DNA from 3 places in the Paenarthrobacter sp. TE3676 genome. Region 1 is predicted to be linked to each of the others. Evidence: riboswitches for the same ligand, from Rfam matches in the RefSeq annotation. Region 1 holds a riboswitch; each other region holds the start of a gene.

The links. A riboswitch is a leader RNA that binds a small molecule or an ion and turns the genes downstream of it on or off. The one in region 1 is predicted to bind S-adenosylmethionine.
Region 2: linked by a shared signal. The riboswitch ahead of ACZ881_RS15990 (DUF1737 domain-containing protein) and the one ahead of metX (homoserine O-acetyltransferase MetX) in region 1 are both predicted to bind S-adenosylmethionine.
Region 3: linked by a shared signal. The riboswitch ahead of ACZ881_RS14330 (hypothetical protein) and the one ahead of metX (homoserine O-acetyltransferase MetX) in region 1 are both predicted to bind S-adenosylmethionine.

Annotation. Positions count from the first base shown of each region.
Region 1 is NZ_JBWBQU010000008.1:175,154-179,734, reverse strand. It holds gene ACZ881_RS18945 (bifunctional o-acetylhomoserine/o-acetylserine sulfhydrylase) at 1-1,299, shown strand, start outside; SAM riboswitch class IV at 1,462-1,578, shown strand; gene metX (homoserine O-acetyltransferase MetX) at 1,594-2,715, shown strand; gene ACZ881_RS18935 (hypothetical protein) at 2,718-3,167, opposite strand; gene ACZ881_RS18930 (winged helix DNA-binding domain-containing protein) at 3,230-4,357, opposite strand; gene ACZ881_RS18925 (SGNH/GDSL hydrolase family protein) at 4,410-4,581, opposite strand, start outside.
Region 2 is NZ_JBWBQU010000006.1:270,451-275,031, forward strand. It holds gene ACZ881_RS15985 (SulP family inorganic anion transporter) at 1-1,333, shown strand, start outside; SAM riboswitch class IV at 1,417-1,528, shown strand; gene ACZ881_RS15990 (DUF1737 domain-containing protein) at 1,542-1,808, shown strand; gene ACZ881_RS15995 (rhodanese-like domain-containing protein) at 1,805-2,215, shown strand; gene ACZ881_RS16000 (O-succinylhomoserine sulfhydrylase) at 2,216-3,424, shown strand; gene ACZ881_RS16005 (hypothetical protein) at 3,435-4,055, shown strand; gene ACZ881_RS16010 (glutamate--cysteine ligase 2) at 4,042-4,581, opposite strand, start outside.
Region 3 is NZ_JBWBQU010000005.1:332,637-337,217, forward strand. It holds gene ACZ881_RS14320 (helix-turn-helix domain-containing protein) at 1-191, opposite strand, end outside; gene ACZ881_RS14325 (sodium:solute symporter family protein) at 459-1,976, shown strand; SAM riboswitch class IV at 2,281-2,400, shown strand; gene ACZ881_RS14330 (hypothetical protein) at 2,417-2,728, shown strand; gene ACZ881_RS14335 (hypothetical protein) at 2,725-2,916, opposite strand; gene ACZ881_RS14340 (VIT1/CCC1 transporter family protein) at 3,172-4,338, shown strand; gene ACZ881_RS14345 (matrixin family metalloprotease) at 4,481-4,581, shown strand, end outside.

The DNA.
Region 1 (4,581 bases):
TTCGAAACCCGCCAGATCCACGCCGGCCAGGAGCCCGACGCCGCCACAGGGGCGCGCTCGCTTCCGATCTACCAGACCACGTCCTTCGTGTTCCCCAGTGCCGAGAGCGCCGCCAATCGCTTTGCCCTGGCCGAGCTCGCTCCCATTTACACCCGAATCGGCAACCCGACGCAGGATGCAGTGGAGCAGCGGGTTGCGAGCCTTGAGGGTGGCCTCGGTGCCCTCTTGCTCAGCTCCGGACAGGCTGCGGAGACGTTCGCCATCCTGAATATCGCCGAGGCGGGCGACCACATCGTAGCGAGCCCCAGCCTGTACGGCGGCACGTACAACCTGCTGGCGCACACGCTGAAGAAGTTCGGCATTTCGGTCACGTTCGTCGAGGACCCTGACAATCTGGACCAGTGGCGTGACGCCGTCCGGCCGAACACCAAGTTGTTCTTCGGCGAGGTCGTCTCCAACCCGCGCCAGGATGTCCTGGACATCGAGGGCATCGCCCGCACCGCACACGCGGCCGGCGTTCCCCTCATTGTGGACAACACCCTGTCCACGCCTTACCTGATCCGGCCCATCGAGTGGGGAGCGGACATCGTGGTCCATTCCGCGACCAAGTACCTGGGTGGTCACGGCTCGGCAATCGCCGGTGTGATTGTGGACTCCGGCAACTTCGACTTCGGCAAGGACCCGGAGCGCTTCCCTGGTTTCAATACCCCGGACCCCAGCTACAACGGTCTGGTCTACGCCCGGGACCTCGGCAAGGACGGTGCACTGGGCGCGAACCTCTCCTACATCCTCAAGGCCCGAGTCCAGTTGCTTCGCGATCTCGGCTCTGCCGTGTCCCCGTTCAACGCCTTCCTCATTGCCCAGGGACTGGAGACCTTGAGCCTGCGCGTGGAACGCCATGTTGCCAACGCCACCAAGGTGGCCGAATGGCTTGAAAACCACGACGACGTCGAATCGGTCGCCTATGCGGGCCTGCCGTCCAGCCCGTGGTACGACCGCGGCCGGAAGTACGGACCCAAGGGCACGGGCGCCATCGTTGCCTTCAACGTCAAGGGCGGCGTCGAAGCCGGCAAGCGCTTCGTGGACGGCCTGGAGTTGCACTCGCACGTTGCCAACATCGGTGATGTCCGCTCGCTGGTCATCCACCCGGCGTCGACTACACACAGCCAATTGACGGTGGAACAGCAGGTCGCTGCCGGCGTTAACCCCGGCCTCGTGCGCTTGTCCGTGGGCATTGAGCACGTTGATGACATCATCGCCGACCTCGAAGCGGGCTTCCGGGCCGCCAAGGGCGCCTAACGCCGCGGCTTTGAGTCTCAGCCCGGCTGCCGCCCGCGTCGACGATTATTCGCCGGGCGGCAGTTCCGGGTGCTCGTTCGTGAACGAAGACGCCCCAAACCGTCACACTGTTGTCACATTCTTCGCCAGAACCACCCTGCATTTCCTAGACTCTTGGTATTAGGTCATGAGTGCCAGCACACAGCCCCGGCTTGCTGGCCGGCAACCCTCCTACGCGGTGGGGTGCCCCGGGTGAAGACCTGGCCTGTTCGCACGCAAGGCGACGGGCAAGCGCGAGGTTAAGGTGTCAAAGGAATGACCATTACTGCTACAGCCCTTCCCAAATCCGGAGAAGAAGACGGAACCGTCAAGTACGCCGGCATCGGGCCGTTGGAACTTGAGGCCGGCGGATTCCTCCCCGATGTCGTCCTCGCTTATGAGACCTGGGGGCAGCTGAATGCCGAGGCCTCCAATGCCGTCCTCATCCAGCATGCGCTCACGGGCAGCACTCACGTAGCCCGTGGAGCCACCGACGAGCAAGGTTGGTGGGAGCAACTCGTTGGCCCGGGTGCCACCATCGACACCAACAAGTTTTTCGTCATTTCCATCAACATCGTGGGCGGTTGTTATGGCAGCACCGGCCCATCGTCAGAAGCACCGGACGGACGTCCTTGGGGCTCACGTTTCCCGTTGGTCACGCTGCGCGACAGCACGGAGGCTGAGGCGCGCCTCGCCGATGCCTTGGGAATCGATGCCTGGCACGCCGTGTTGGGCGGTTCCATGGGCGGCGCCAGGGCCCTTGAATGGGCTGTGACGTTCCCTCACAGGGTCAAACGCTGCGCCGTAATTTCGGTGGGCGCCTACAGTACGGCCGAGCAGATTGCCTTTGCCCAAGCCCAAACCTTGGCCATCAGGCAGGACCCGAACTTCAAAAACGGTGATTATTACGGCGGCACTGCACCCGAACATGGTTTGGCACTGGCCCGACGCATCGCCCACATCACTTACCGCTCAGCCTTGGAGTTGGATTTCCGCTTCGGCAGGGAAGCACAGCACCAGGAGACACCACTCGCTGCCGCGGTGTTGGGGGAGCGTGGCCGCTACCAGGTGGAAAGCTATTTGGACCACCAGGGAACCAAGCTGGTCCGCCGTTTCGATGCCAACAGCTACATCGCCATCACCGAAGCCCTGATGTCCCACGACGTCACCAGGGGCCGCGGCCCGCTGGAACAGGCGTTGTCGCGCGCTACGGCTGAGTTCTTCGTGGCGGCGGTGGACAGCGACAGGCTCTACTTCCCTGCACAGTCGCGGGAACTTGCCGCGGCGCTACCTGGGGATGTGCCGGTCCACCTCATTGAGGCTCCGATTGGTCACGACGGCTTCCTCACTGAGATCGGCCAGCTCTCGGCACAACTCCGGGAATCATTCTTCGCCTAGCCCTAGCCGTTCATGATTTCGCCGCGCTGCTTCATGTAATCCTCCATGGCGATCTCGCCGTTGCTGAACTTCGTGTCCAGCTCCGCCAGCTTGCGAGCGCGGAATCCCTGCGGCTCCGAAGCGCCAGCTGAGGGGAACGGTGCGGGGGATGAAGGGTTCGACGGCGGCCCGGCCTGCGGTGTCGAATCCGCGGGGCGGAGGACGGTCGGCTCGGAAGGGTACCCGGGGTAATTCTGACCTGGGTAACCCTGCGTCGGGTATCCCTGACCTGGATAATTCTGCTGCGGGTAATTCTGTGGTGGATACCCTGGTCCGGGCAGATTCTGCTGTGGGTAGCGGGGGTCGCGGAAGTTATTGTCCTGGATCCGACGCGCCCGGGAGCGGTTGTACATGCGGATCCCGAGCGGAATCAGCCAAGAGCAGACGATGATCCAGAAGATCAGATTGTTCACAGTGCAGGCCTCCTAGGTCTCATCCCAGCTTAGTCCTGACCAGCAAAACCACTGCGGCTGCTTCAGACCAGCTCGGTCTGCATGCCCAGGAACCGGCCGTAGCGATCCACCTCCGACTGCAGGGCCTCCTGCTCTTTTGCGGTGGTGGGCCGGTTCATTCGGACGTCCACTTCGCAGGTTCTGCCGGAGAAGCCATGCCGCCACCATCCGGCCAACCTGCCGTCCAGCAGAACCACGTGCATGGGTCCGTTGTCCTCGGGGAAGATGGGCGCCGTGCCACCAAGGAAGTGCCGGGACTGTGAGTAGCCCATCACGTATTCGTCGTAGCACTGGATGAGGTCGACGCGGGGAAGCCCGGGATCCTCGGCGGGCGAAGGATCGCCACCACCCGCGAGAGCGTCCACTTCCTCGGGAGCCAGATAAAAGTCGAAACCATCACACTGCGCCGCCCCCAAACTCCCGGGGGACATGGCACCCGCCACCTCGATTCCCCGCTTTACGTCTTTCATGGTCAACCCGGACCACGCCGCACAGTCCTTGACCGTGGCGGGTCCCCGGCTGGTGAAGTATCGGAGTGCCAACCGTCCAAGAGCCTGTTCGCGGCCTTCGGCGGTCAGAGGCGTAAGAGCCGAACCGGGTACCCGTTCGTCGAACAGGGCATACGTTTGTTTCAGGGCGCCGCCTGCGGAACGGACGGGTGTGCCGCTGACCAGGACACCGCTGATTTCCGCGTGCATGAGGTGGTAGATGAAGCCCAGGCCCTTGCTGGGAAAACCGGACTGTCCCAGGACATCGGCCAGTTCCTCGCGCGTCTTGTGGGCTCCATCGGCCACAGCGGCGGCGAGGATTCGGCCGCTCTTGGCAGCAGAGTCGTCATCGATTCCTGTTTGTCGGTACATGCCTTTGTTGCCTTGGTGGAGGCGATCTGCGGACAACGCCATCAACCAGCCAAGATCGTCCCGATGCACGAAATGCCACGTGGGCCGGAGAATATGCGTCCGCAGGATGGTTCCGTCGGCTACCGCCTGCTCAACGCTTAAGGCAGTGACCATCGATGAAGCGCTGGTGGAGCTTCTCTGTGCGAGAGTCCACCTCGCATAGGGGAACTCTTGCGATTGGACGGCCAGAAGGTTGCGGACCACGTCCCCGGGACTTCCGGCGTAGGGAGCCCGCAACTGCTGCCGCCGCAACCGAATCCTCCGAATAGCCTCCGCATGCAGGGAGCCGGCACCCGACGTCACGTCAGCGGCGCGGCAGCAAGGTGCCGGTGGAACCGAAGACGGGTCCCGGCGTCGGACGCTTTGGCGTGATTCCGTCGCCGGAGGACTGATGCCGAAGGCGCCGGATCACCCATGGGACAAAGAACTCACGTGCCCAGACAAGGTCGGAAGACCGGGCCTGACGCCACGTGCGC
Region 2 (4,581 bases), on a different contig from region 1:
GATGTTGGCCGGTTCGGCCCTCAAACTCGGGACCATCACAGGACTGCTCTCCAAACCCATCAGGCTCGGATACCTGAACGGAATCGCGTTGTTGGTGGCATTCTCGCAGCTGCCGGCGTTCCTTGGGATAGAGGCCGACGGCGACATCTGGCAAAAGCTTGCGAAGGTCACCACCGGGGTGCTGGGCGGCGAGGTCAACATCACCGCACTGCTGCTGGGCGTGGGTTCGCTGGCGCTGATCTGGATTCCCCGGCTGCTGAAGTGGAAAGTGCCGGGTGTGCTGCTGGCGGTGGTCGGCTCGTGCGTCGCAACGGCCGTTTGGAGCCTCAACGACGACGTCAAGGTCACCGGAGTCCTGCCGCAGGGCCTCCCGATGCCCGCGCTCGGCGGCATTGGCTGGGCGGACGCACTCACCCTGCTTCCCGCTGCGGCAGGGATCGCCCTCATGGCGTTCGCGGACACCGGCGTCCTGTCCCAAACATTGGCAGCCAAGGAAGGCAAGAAGGTTTCCGGCAACAGGGAAATGGCAGCACTTGGGGCAGCCAATGCTGCCACGGGCCTGCTGGGCGGATTCCCCATCTCCGGCAGTACATCGAGGACCCCTGTGGCTGTGGACGCTGGTGCCAAGTCCCAGATGACCGGCGTGGTGGGTTCGGTGCTGGTGCTTGCTTTCATGCTGCTGGCTCCAGGGGTGACCGAGTACCTGCCGTCCGCCACCTTGGCCGCCGTCGTGATTGCCGCAGCGATAGCCCTGGCGGACCCGGCCGGCGTCCGGCGCCTGTTGAAGCTGAGCCGGAGCGAATCCGTAGTGATGTTGGCTGCGTTCCTGGGCGTCCTTACGGTGGGTGTGCTCCAAGGAATTGTGGTGGCCATAGCCTTGGCACTCTTGGACTTCGTGCGGCGGGCCTGGGATCCATACCGAACAGAACTCGGTGCCGAAGAAGGGCTCCCTGGGTACCACGATCTTGAACGACACCCCAACGGCGCACGCATCCCCGGGCTCCTGATCCTCCGTTTCGATGCACCGCTGTTCTTCGGCAACGGGCAGGTTCTTGCAAGCTTTGTCCGGGAACAACTGGACGAAGCTTCGGATAATATCTCCCACGTCATCCTGGCGGCGGAACCCATCACAGGCATCGACACCACGGCCTTGGACGATCTCGTCACGCTGGATGAATGGTTGGCCCGTCACGGCGTGGATCTGGTGTTCGCCGAACTCAAAGGACCTGTGAAGGACAAGCTGATCCGCCTCGGAACGGCAGCACGTTTCACGCCGGACCACTTCTTTCCTACAGTCGGCGCCGCCGTCCGCACGCTCAGGGACGAAGAGTGAAACGGCCGCCGATTACGCAACATGACGGCCGCCCCACCACTCGCAAGTGCGGCCGGATGCCCGTGGATGTTACGTTTTTCTTGAGTAATGAGTACCAGCGCAAAGCCCTGACTTGCTGGTCGGCAACCCTCTCTCCGGCGGGGTGCCTCAGGTGACTACTCGGCGTATCGACAATTCGTACTGCAAGCGTGACTGAGGAGCACCAGCTATGCCTGAACCCACTGAAGAAAAACTCTCCTACCGCCTGGTGACAGGCCCGGACACCCGCGACTTCTGCGAGCGCATCCACAATGCCCTCGCCGAAGGTTATGTCCTCCACGGGAGCCCGGCAGCAACATTCAACGGCACGGACGTCATCGTTGCCCAAGCCGTTGTCCTGCCGACCGCGATCGCCACAGCGGATGCCGCAGTGGCCAATGCCGTTGACCAGTTGGAGAACTACGACGACGAAGAAGCTTTCGAGGGCCACGCATGAGCTACGCAGGTGACCTGACCCCGCACGACGCGTGGGCCAAACTCCAAGAAGGCGCCATCCTGGTTGACGTCCGGACCGAGGGCGAATGGGCCCACATTGGAATCCCCGACACCAAAGCTACCGAGAACGACCCCCTGTTCATCCAGTGGAACTTGGCCGGCGGAATTCCGAACTCCCGCTTTATTGAAGACCTTCAGCAACAGGCTCCCGAAGACGACGGCGTTGAGCTCGTCTTCCTATGCCGTTCCGGGCAACGCTCCATCTCGGCGGCCATCGCCGCAACCCAGGCCGGCTTCACTGCCTACAACGTCCTGGAGGGCTTCGAAGGCGAACCGGACCGCTACGGTGAGCGCACCGTCAACGGTTGGAAGAACCGTGGCCTGCCGACGAATCTGGGGACCGAGTAAGTGACTTTTAATCCCGACGCCGCCGGCTGGAGCCCTGACACCCAGGCCGTCCGCGGTGGCCTTGACCGCACCAACTTCCAGGAAACGTCCGAACCCGTTTTCCTGAACTCAGGCTTCGTTTACGAATCCGCTGCCGCCGCCGAACGTGCCTTCACCGGCGAGGACGAACGATTCGTCTACTCCCGTTACGGCAACCCGTCCGTGGCCACGTTCCAGGAGCGGCTGCGGCTGCTCGAAGGAACCGAGGCGTGCTTCGCGACGGCGTCCGGCATGTCTGCAGTCTTCACCGCCCTGGGTGCCTTGCTGGCTGCCGGTGACCGTGTGGTTGCTGCCCGCTCGCTGTTCGGCTCCTGCTTCGTGATCCTCAACGAGATCCTTCCCCGGTGGGGCGTGGAGACGGTCTTTGTTGACGGACCCGACCTTGAGCAGTGGCGCGAAGCCCTGTCCGAGCCCACCACCGCGGTGTTCTTCGAGTCACCGTCCAACCCCATGCAGGAGATCGTCGACATCGCTGCCGTCAGCGAACTGGCCCATGCCGCCGGGGCGACTGTCGTCGTCGACAATGTCTTTGCCACTCCCCTGCTGCAGCGCTGTGGTGAGCTGGGTGCAGACGTGATCGTGTACTCCGGGACCAAGCACATCGACGGCCAGGGACGAGTCCTTGGCGGCGCGATCCTGGGCACCAAGGAATTCATCGATGGTCCGGTCAAGCAGCTCATGCGGCACACTGGCCCGTCGCTTTCGGCGTTCAATGCCTGGGTGCTGACCAAGGGCTTGGAGACTATCGGACTGCGAGTGAATCACAGCTCCGCTTCTGCTCTGAAGATCGCAGAGTGGCTCGAGCAGCAACCCGCCATCAGCTGGGTCAAGTACCCGCTGTTGAAGTCCCACCCTCAGTACGAGCTCGCTGCGAAGCAGATGAAGGCCGGCGGTACTGTGCTGACGTTCGAGCTGCTTCCTTCGGCCGGGCGTACAGCCAAAGACGCTGCGTTTGCCTTGCTCGATGGCCTCCGTGTCATCGATATCTCCAACAACCTTGGCGATTCCAAGTCCCTCATCACGCACCCGGCAACCACCACCCACCGGGCCATGGGGCCTGAGGGCCGTGCGGCCATCGGGCTCTCCGATGGTGTGGTTCGCCTGTCTGTCGGGCTTGAAGACGTGGACGACCTCATCCTGGATCTGGAGAAGGCACTCAAACAGGTCTAACCTTGCTGCCATGAGCGGGAACCATCCCTATCGCCGTGCCGGATCCGTGATCGTTGCCGGCACGGCGGTGTGGTTCGTCGGGATTTCGCCGGTCTCACGTGTCTACATCACGCCCGATGACGCCGAACGCCTCCGCATGCTGCAAGCCGGCCAGCGCGGCTGGATCACAGGTCAGCACATTACCGCGGCCGGGACCGTCGCAGTGCCAGTAGGATTCGCGGCGTTCGCCCGTGCCATTCCAGCCCTGGGAGCTCCGCGCACGAGGGCGAAGAAGTGGGCCTACGCCGCTGCGGCCGCGCTGCTGGCCGGTGCACCGTTCTTCGTCTCCAGCGTTGCCCGGCGGGCTTCCGACATTGAAGGATTCGCCTACCGCCGCGGTTCCAGCGCTCCGTTCCTGGCGTATTCCGGGCTGCATGTTGTGGCGTTGGCTGCGCTCGGCGGGAGCCTTCTTTCTTTACCTGCCAAACGGTGGATCGGGGTCACGGCTGCGGCCGCCGCACCCATCTACGGAGCCGTCCTTATGGCCAAGAAGGACATCCCACCGCTCTTTTTCTACCTCGTGGAGGGGACCGTCGGAGCCTACCTGATGGCCTGGGAAGAGCCGGCAGCCGACAAGCCTAGGGCCGCCTGACCCTGGTCAGCATGGGCGAGGGTTCCTTATGGGCATCGGCGGCAGCGCCGCGCACCGTCACCTTCGCAGCATGCGCGACGACGGCGGCCAGGGCTTCGTTGGTAGGCGGACTTCCCGTCTGGGTTTGCCCGTCGCGCTGCCTCTTGTTGTAGCGTTCGGCGGCTTCCAGTTGTTCGTGGGCACCATTGCCCCGCGCCAGTAAGTCCGAAATCCCGGCTTTGACGAGTTCCAACTCGTTTTGGTCGTCCAGGACCGGGCTCAGGTAATCAACCAATGCCCACACGACGTCCGCCGCTGGCTGAGGTAGGAAGTCACCGAAGTCCAGGAGATCTCCGCGCAGACCCGAATTGCTGGCCTGCCAACTCGCCATCCGCAGGAGTGCCGTGGGCACCGCGGTGGGTTCCACGCCGTCGAGCATTTCCAAGGAGGCCGTCTCCACCAAAGCCCGCACCAGCACCGCCATGAGGGCCGCGTCCTCAGCGCGGAGGCAGACGTCGGCCACGCGGACCTCAACAGTGGGGTGGTT
Region 3 (4,581 bases), on a different contig from region 1:
TGGCAAAGAGTGACCAGCGAGGCGACCGACGGCGATGTCAGGTCCCGCTCCACACGGCTGAGGAAGCCTTTGGTCAGGCCGGTAGCATCCGCCACTTGCTCGATGGTGAGCCGCTGCGCTTGCCGGGCTGCGCGGATTCTGGAACCGATGGCAACGGGAACATTGCTCGGTTCAACGGGTAGAGCCTTCATTCACGAACCTTTCAGGCCTGTCATGTGGCCCTGTCATTGGAGCAATAGTAGCCGGGAGACAGGACAAGAGCGCCAGAATACGCGAAAGCATGACCAAAGGATCTTGACTGTTACTCCCATCACAACATATCCTCATAGGCAACAAGTGTTGTCTGTGAGGCACACAACACATCCCCCAATCTCCAATCGTCAGCACAGAGACTTCGACGCTTCGCAGGAGTATCGTCGAAAACCCCAACCTCCGTGCATCAGCTCCAAGGACCGTTCATGGAATCTTCGGCTATAAACATCGCAATCGTGGTGGTGTACCTGCTCGCCATGCTGGCATTCGGCTGGTGGGGCAAGTCCCGCACCAAGAACAACAGCGACTTCCTGGTGGCCGGCCGCCGCCTGGGACCCTTCCTTTACACCGGCACCATGGCCGCAGTGGTCCTCGGTGGCGCATCCACCGTGGGCGGCGTCGGCCTCGGTTACAAGTTCGGTATCTCCGGCATGTGGCTGGTTGTGGCCATCGGTTCAGGCGTGCTACTGCTCAGCCTGCTCTTCGCCGGAACCATCCAAAAGCTCAAGATCTACACGGTCTCGCAGATGCTGACCCTCCGCTATGGCAGCACGGCCACCCAGACCTCGGGCATAGTCATGTTGGCCTATACGCTGATGCTGTGTGCCACGTCCACCGGCGCCTACGCCACCATCTTCGTGGTCCTCTTCGGCTGGGAGCGTTGGCTCGCCATCGCCATCGGCGGCGCAATCGTGCTGGTCTACTCCACCATTGGCGGCATGTGGTCCATCACCTTGGCCGACCAGGTCCAGTTCGTCATCAAGACCGTGGGAATCTTCTTCCTCATGCTCCCCTTCGCCCTGAACGCCGCAGGTGGCCTCGATGGCATCCGAGCCCGCGTCGATGAGAGCTTCTTCGACATCGGCGGCATCGGCCTCCAGACGATCATCACCTACTTCGTCGTGTACACACTGGGCCTCCTGATCGGCCAGGACATCTGGCAGCGCGTGTTCACCGCCAAGAACCCCACAGTTGCCCGCTGGGGCGGCGCTACCGCCGGCGTCTACTGCATCCTCTACGGCTTCGCAGGTGCCCTGATCGGCATGGCCGCCAGCGTTGCCCTCTCCGGCATCGAAATCGCTGCCAAGGACGACGTCTACGCAGAGGTCGCTACCCGGCTCCTGCCCATCGGCATCGGCGGCTTGGTGCTTGCCGCAGCTGTGGCCGCCATGATGTCCACGGCGTCAGGCGCACTGATTGCTGCTGCAACCGTTGCCCGCGCCGACGTAATGCCTTTCGTTGCCAGCTGGTTTGGCAAGAAGGTGGACACCTCCGACTCCGATAACCCTGAGCACGACGTCAAGGCCAACCGTTACTGGGTACTCGGCCTGGGGATCGTCGCAATCATCATCGCCATCTCCACCAAGGATGTGGTGGCCGCACTGACCATTGCCTACGACATCCTGGTTGGCGGCCTCCTCGTGGCCATCATTGGCGGCTTGGTGTGGAAGCGTGGAACGGGCATCGCCGCAGCATGGTCCATGGCGGCCGGTTCAGTGGTAACCCTCGGAACCATGATCATCCTTGAGATCAACGCCGAAGTTCCCCTCGATGGCATCTACGCCAACGAGCCCATCTACTTCGGTTTGATCGCCTCGGCTTTGGTGTACGTAGTGATCTCGCTTGCCAGCAAGCCCACGGATCCGGCAGTCATGAAGGCCTGGACGGATCGCGTTGCCGGTACCCGCGTGGCCGAAGAAGAGCTCACCACCCCCGCTTCCTAGGCGGGCACAAAGAACTAGGCAAGGTTCAGGAAACAAGTAAAGTTCGACGGCGGCGCCTCCCCTTTTTGGGGCGGCGCCGCCGTTGCGCTATGTCCGGGAACCACCCGCTGGAAGGCCCGCTCTACACGCCAAAACCACCCCAAAGAGCGCAAAGCAGGCCCCACAACACACCAAGGCCCACAACACGCGCCCACCCCTTGGAAGGCCCGCTCTGCACGCCAAACCCACCCATAGTGAGCAGAGCAGGCCCATCAACACACCCCACAGCGGGTGGCCGAACACCAATGCGGTAGGGTGGTCCCAGCTTCAAGAGATGTGGTGCCAAGCTCCGACTGGCCACACACCAACCCCATGTTCACGGGTGGTTCGGATGAGGAAGCGGCCCGTCCCGGACCAGAGACAACCGAGCGGGCAAGAGCACTCCCCCAAGGAGCAGTCCCTTGCCGTACCAAGGCGATACCACCCCGGTAAACACCACAGCACCCAGTACCCCGGCCGGAACGGCCACCCCCACGGTCGCGGTGATCCCCGCCGTCGACCTCTTCCTGGGCACGGTGACCATCACTGCCAATGCTGGAACCGAGCAGTTCAGACATGACCAACCGCAACTCATCGCGCAGGCGTTGGCCCAAGCCGTCCGGCCAACGCACTGGTGTGAGTCGTCCAAGACACTAACGGTGACTGTTGCGGCCGTCGGAAAACGGGCGGGCGTCAAACGTCACTTCACACTAGGGCACGGGAAACAGACCTAAGCTTCCTCGTCTTCCTCGCGGAACTCTTCGGTTTCGTCTATGGGGACAACGCGTTCGTCGTCCTCGGGGGCGTCCACTTCCTCTACCCAGGGTTCGTCCACTTCCTGGTCTTCGGCGTAGTCGTAGGCCGGGTCGGACTCAATGGTTGTCCGTTCCGGGTAGTTGGCGTGTGATTCGGTGGTGTTCATGGTGCAACCTCCGTCTCGTGGGCCTGTTCTGGTGGGCGGTTCAGCCCGTTGACCCGAATGCAGGAATCCAGTGGCGGAAGGGCCCCGCCCCTGTCCTTCCATCTGAGCACCGGCACAGTCGAGGGTCAAGGAAATTACGGTGCACCGAACATTCCAGTTAAGGAATACCAGCCAAAAATCCGCGCGGATAAGCGGTAGTGTGGGGCGTGCAATGGGGCCGCAACTACCCCACCAAGCACAGGAGACAAAGTGCAGATGCACCAGGAATCCCACAGTTCGTCGAGCTCCGCTCCGGACCCCACCCCCGAACCGGCAACCGCCGAAAACGCCGGCACGCAACCCGCGCCGCCCTCGCACGCTGACATCCGCCGGTGGCGGCAGTACCTGGCCGATGAGCGTGCCGAGGCCGCCGTCTACCGCGAACTGGCCCAGCGACGTGACGGCGAAGAACGCCAAATCCTGCTCGCCCTGGCCGAAGCCGAAGGCAGGCACGAAGCCCACTGGCTCAAGCTCCTTGGCGAGCATGCCGGTATGCCCAAGGCAGCTTCCACCCGCAGCCAGTTCCTGGGCTTCCTGGCCCGCAACTTCGGTTCAGTGTTCGTCCTCGCTCTGGCACAGCGCGCCGAAGGCCGTTCCCCGTACGGCACCGAACCTGCCGCGACGCCTGCCATGGTGGCCGATGAACAAATCCACGAAGAAGTAGTCCGCGGCTTGGCCACACGCGGACGCAACCGGCTCTCCGGAACCTTCCGCGCGGCCGTTTTCGGCGCCAACGACGGTTTGGTCAGCAACCTTTCCCTGGTCATGGGCATGGCCGCAACCGGCGTGCCCAGCCCCGTGGTGCTCATGAGTGGCGTCGCGGGTCTCCTTGCCGGGGCCCTCTCCATGGGTGCGGGCGAATACGTCTCGGTCCGCTCGCAGCGGGAGCTCCTTAACGCGACCCTTCCCACGCAGGCCACTCTGACCGCGGCACCGTCATTGGACATCGAGCACAACGAGCTGGTCCTGGTGTACTTGGCCCGTGGCATGACGCGTGAAGCCGCGGAGCATCGTGCTGCCGAGCGCATGGGATTGTTCAGCTGCGACTGCGATCCCAGCCTTTCCTTGCAGCCGGAGAAGCCACCCACTGACGATCATGAATCCGTCGGTTCGGCGTGGGGTGCAGCGATGTCCAGCTTCTGCTTCTTCGCTTCGGGCGCCATTGTGCCCATCCTGCCGTTCATTTTCGGCATGACGGGCATCGCCGCCTTGCTGGTGGCCGGCGTTCTGGTGGGTATCGCGCTCCTGGCTACCGGCGCCGTCGTCGGCTTGTTGTCCGGAACCTCGCCGCTGAGCCGCGGGCTCCGCCAGCTTGCCATCGGCCTGGGTGCGGCGGCGGCCACGTATGGTCTGGGCTTGGCGTTCGGAGCAGCGATCGTCTAAGTTTGGACGGCTCGGTCCGGAGACCGTAATGTTGGTTCGTCCTCCGCGCTGCCCCGCGTGACCAGGGCATCAGGAATGGAGAACCGTGGACCCGGAGCGGGAAGCAATGCGCGTGCCGAAGCACCGCCGCACTGGAACAGCCTTGCGTGTTCTCCGCGGCGTCCTCATGGCCGTCATTGCCGCCGTCGTCGCCGTTCTGGTCAGTGGATTCCTGCAGGGCGACCCTCGCATCACCGCGCTGTT